DNA from 2 places in the Aliirhizobium sp. YIM B11859 genome. Region 2 is predicted to be linked to the other one. Evidence: predicted binding sites of a transcription regulator. Region 2 holds the regulator's gene; the other holds the start of a gene.
What was found. The regulator PhoB, encoded in region 2, activates phosphate uptake and scavenging genes when phosphate is short. The targets are predictions, from matches to a motif close to TGTCATNNANCTGTCAT.
Positions count from the first base shown of each region.

Region 1 (2,202 bases), on a different contig from region 2:
CCAATCTGACGATCACCAGATTCATCGATGGAATGACGAAGATATTCTGTCCGTCGTGGCCGCTGAGGATGAACGTGTCGCGAGGAAGGCCCGCCTCCGGCTTCGGCAGCCAGGTCTGCATCCTGGAATATCGCCCCCCAGACGCGTGGTTTTCCTGCTGCATCAGGCGGACGAAACCGTCGGGCAACAACCGCTCACCGTGCCACACTCCGTCCTGCGCAAGGAACAGTCCGAAACGTGCCCAGTCGCGCGCCGTTGCATACATGTAGGAACTTCCGACATAGGTGCCGGCGGCATCAACCTCGAGGACGGCAGACCCCATGCCCAGCGGGTCAAACAGCGCCTGTCGCGGATAAGCGAGCGCCACTGTCGTATCGCCCGCATGCTGCATCCAGATTTTCGACAGAAGAACCGATGTGCCGGAGGAATAGCTGAAGCGGCTGCCAATGGCTGCTTCGAGCGGCAGGGTTTCGACGAAGCCTGCCATGTCCGGTTCAAGAAACAGCATGCGCGTCACGTCGGCGACCGCACCGTAATTCTCGTTAAAGGCAAGGCCGCTTTCCATGGCCAGAAGATCGGCGATTCGGATGTCCCGGCGAGCGTCATTTCGCCATGGCGGGAAAAGGTTCTTGTCCTCGAGCGAGAGCCGTCCCTCGGCGATCAGTCGGCCGATCAGGGAGGCGGTGACGGTCTTGCTCATCGACCATCCGAGAAGCGGCGTACCGGAAGAAAACCCGTCACCGTAAGTCTCGGCAACGAGCCGGCCATCCCTGACGACGACGATGCCGCGCATACCGGGTCCGGTTAAAGCCTTGTCTGAAACAATATCTGCAACAGGGCTTTCCAACTCAACCTTTTCACCTTTCGGCCATAAAGCATCCACAGGCTGCGACTTTGCCGAAACGGGCGGCGCGGCGTCGGCAAGCTTTGCACCCAGCGGCACGGTGGCACAGCCTATTCCATCGCGATAAACTGCGGTGCTTGGCGCAAGCCTCCCCAGGAACGCAGCATCGACGCGGTTTTCATTGCGGTCGACCTTGATCCGCATCAGCTGGAGAAGCGGATTGCCCGGCGCCTGGACATCCTGCGCGAAGACCTGATCGGCATCGCGTCCGGCCAGAAAAACATTGGAGCAGACGATTTTGGCCGCATAACCGCTGCCGACCCGAAGAAGGTCTGGAGGAGAAAAATAAAGCCAGAAGGCGATGACGGCGATACCCGCCACGATCAGGGTGGCAAGGCCACGAACTATCCGCTTGAACACCTTCATCCTCTCGGTCATCTGCGATCCTGACCACCCGGCCCCTTGGGCCATGCTCGCCATGCAAGCAAAATCCACCGATGAATGAAAGCTCCTTTCTGGCAAGCCTGCCGGATTGCCGGCAACCCACATCCCGCGTCACGAAGCTGTTGCACGAAGCGGCTAAACGCCTTCGAACTCTTGATGAGGCAGGATTTCAGTCATGGCAGATATCGTCGAAGAACGTGGCTTGCAGAAAAACCGCAAGCTGAAAGACGCCCTCCTGCAGCACAAGGCGCTGTCGGCCCACGGGTTTTCCGAGCGGCTTTTCGGGCTGCTTTTCTCCGGTCTCGTCTATCCGCAGATCTGGGAAGATCCGGCAGTCGACATGGAGGCGATGGAGCTTGCCGAAGGCCACTCGATCGTCACCATAGGTTCCGGCGGCTGTAACATGCTCGCCTACCTGTCGCGTTCGCCGAGCCGGATCGACGTCGTCGACCTCAACCGTCATCACGTCGCGCTCAACCGCCTGAAGCTTGCAGCCTTCAGACATCTCCCTTCGCATGCGGATGTCGTGCGCTATTTCGGCATGGATGGGGTGAAGACCAACAGCCGGACTTTTGACCAGCATATCGCCGGCAATCTCGACGAGGCGACAGAAAGCTACTGGCAGAAACGCTCGATCACCGGGCGCCGCCGGGTCGACGTGTTCAAGCGCAATATCTACCGCACTGGCCTGCTTGGCCGCTTCATCACGATCGGCCATGTCGTGGCGCGCCTGCACGGGGTCGACCTGAAGGAATTTGCCAAGACCCGGTCGATCCGCGAACAGCGCCAGTATTTCGATACCAATATCGCGCCGCTTTTCGATCGTCCGCTGATCCGCTTCGTCACCAGCCGCAAGAGTTCGCTTTTCGGCCTCGGCATCCCGCCGCAGCAATATGACGAACTGGCAAGCCTTG
Region 1 is NZ_JBXHAY010000003.1:294,181-296,382, reverse strand. Features, by position in the region: gene AC2GXZ_RS13710 (serine hydrolase domain-containing protein) at 1-1,282, opposite strand, end outside; gene AC2GXZ_RS13705 (BtaA family protein) at 1,464-2,202, shown strand, end outside.
Region 1: the regulator PhoB is predicted to act here: its motif matches at 1,398-1,414, upstream of AC2GXZ_RS13705 (BtaA family protein).

Region 2 (2,202 bases):
GTTATCGCCGTGCAGGGAACGGGTGTACCCCGCAAGCTCGCACGCGGCCTGGAGCATCTTTCGGATCTTGCTGCGGTGCAGCTCAAGGATGTGCTGGACGTTTATGCAAGCCGTTCGGCTGAAAAGGCGGAAATCATCAGGCTTCGCGACGAAGAGATCGACGCGATGTACACGTCGCTGTTCCGTGAACTCCTGACCTACATGATGGAAGATCCGCGCAACATCACCACCTGCACGCATCTGCTGTTCTGCGCCAAGAATATCGAGCGCATCGGCGACCACGCGACCAACATCGCTGAAACCATCTACTACATGACGACAGGTGCGCAGCTCGAAGGTGAGCGTCCGAAGGACGACACGTCGAACACGGTCGGCGCCATAGCGGAGTAAGCCCCGATCGGGAGCCGATTGGGGTGATGTGACGGAGCAAATTGAGTATGCAGCCAAGAATAGCGGTCGTGGAAGACGAAGAAGCACTGAGCGTGCTTCTTCGCTATAATCTCGAAGCCGAGGGCTACGAGGTTGAAACGATACTGAGAGGCGACGAGGCCGAGATCCGGCTGCAGGAGCGCACACCCGACCTGCTGATCCTTGACTGGATGTTGCCTGGCGTCTCCGGCATCGAACTTTGCCGGCGACTGCGCATGCGGCCGGAAACCGAGCGGCTTCCGGTCATTATGCTGACGGCCCGGGGCGAGGAAAGCGAGCGGGTCCGTGGTCTTGCGACCGGCGCCGACGACTATGTCGTCAAGCCCTTCTCGACGCCGGAGCTGATGGCGCGGGTCAAGGCAATGCTGCGCCGCGCCAAGCCCGAGGTTCTCTCCAGCGTGCTGCGCTGTGGCGATATCGAGCTTGATCGCGAAACCCACCGCGTCCACCGCAAGAGCCGTGAGGTTCGACTCGGCCCGACGGAATTCCGTCTTCTGGAATTCCTGATGGTGTCGCCGGGCCGCGTCTTCTCCCGTTCGCAGCTTCTGGATGGCGTCTGGGGTCATGACATCTATGTCGACGAACGCACTGTCGACGTCCATGTCGGCCGCCTGCGCAAGGCGCTCAACTTCTCCAACATGCAGGATGTCATCCGCACCGTCCGCGGTGCAGGTTATTCGATGGAATCCTGATCTCCAAATCAGGCCTGCCTTTGTGTTTTCAGCCCGGGCGCGGTCCTCCGCCTCGGGCTGAACTGTTTAGCCGGGCAGTTCTCAGGCCTTCGCTTCCTTCTGCCACTCGGGCAGCGGAAACAGCCGGTCATAAGCGATATTGAAGAAGAACGCATAGACCAGGTAAAACAGGGCGAAGGATATATCCATCACCAGCGCCTGCATCAGGCTGATGCCGAGATACCAGGCGATGAACGGCATCAGCACGATCAACAGGCCGAGCTCGAACAGCACGGCATGCAGAACGCGGAGCGCCAGCCCCTTCTGCGTTCCGCCTCGATATTTCTGCATCAAGTGATCGAAGCCCAGATTGTAGAAATAGTTCCATCCGGTCGCCAGCGTTGCCGAAACAATGCCCACGACACCCACATGCTCCACAGGCAATCCGAATACGAAGGCCGCGAGCGGTGTGAAGATTGCCAGTCCGATGACTTCGAAGCTGATGGCGTGACGGATACGGTCGCCCGTGCTGCGCATGACTTTGACCCCATGGGTTCTGCCGGGTCGTCCCGACGATTGGTACCCATGCTGGGGGAGGCCGTCCTCGCTGGTACATAAATAGGGATTCCGAAGTCAATCAGCAAGCCGGCAGCCGGCAAGGCTGCATTGCAGATGGGACATGTTAGGCCTGGACAAACAAAAAAGCGGGCATCGAGCCCGCTTTTTGGATGTTCGCGTCCTGGATCAGGAGCGGGATGCAGCCCTGCGGCGGTCGTGGACCGGCTGATAGGCGAGCTTGGCGTGATAGTTGCAGTACGGCGACGCATCCGGGGATTCGCAGCCGCAGAAGTGGAACTCATCGGTCAGCGGATCACCGACCGGCCATTTGCAGGTGCGTTCCGTCAGTTCGGTCAGGGCGAGCTTGCGCGAGATCGGAACGACGACGTTGGATGCCGGGCGGTACTGGATTTCCTGTGCCGCGTCGAATTCGATCTCTTCCTTGACAGCCGTTGCACCGACCGGACGGGCAACCGTACGGGTGGCGACGCGGGATGCGAAGTTCGAAGGGCGTGCAGCGGTTGTTGCAGCAGGGCGTTTGGGT
Region 2 is NZ_JBXHAY010000002.1:723,391-725,592, reverse strand. Features, by position in the region: gene phoU (phosphate signaling complex protein PhoU) at 1-390, shown strand, start outside; gene phoB (phosphate regulon transcriptional regulator PhoB) at 438-1,121, shown strand; gene AC2GXZ_RS09710 (PACE efflux transporter) at 1,203-1,637, opposite strand; gene AC2GXZ_RS09705 (GcrA family cell cycle regulator) at 1,845-2,202, opposite strand, start outside.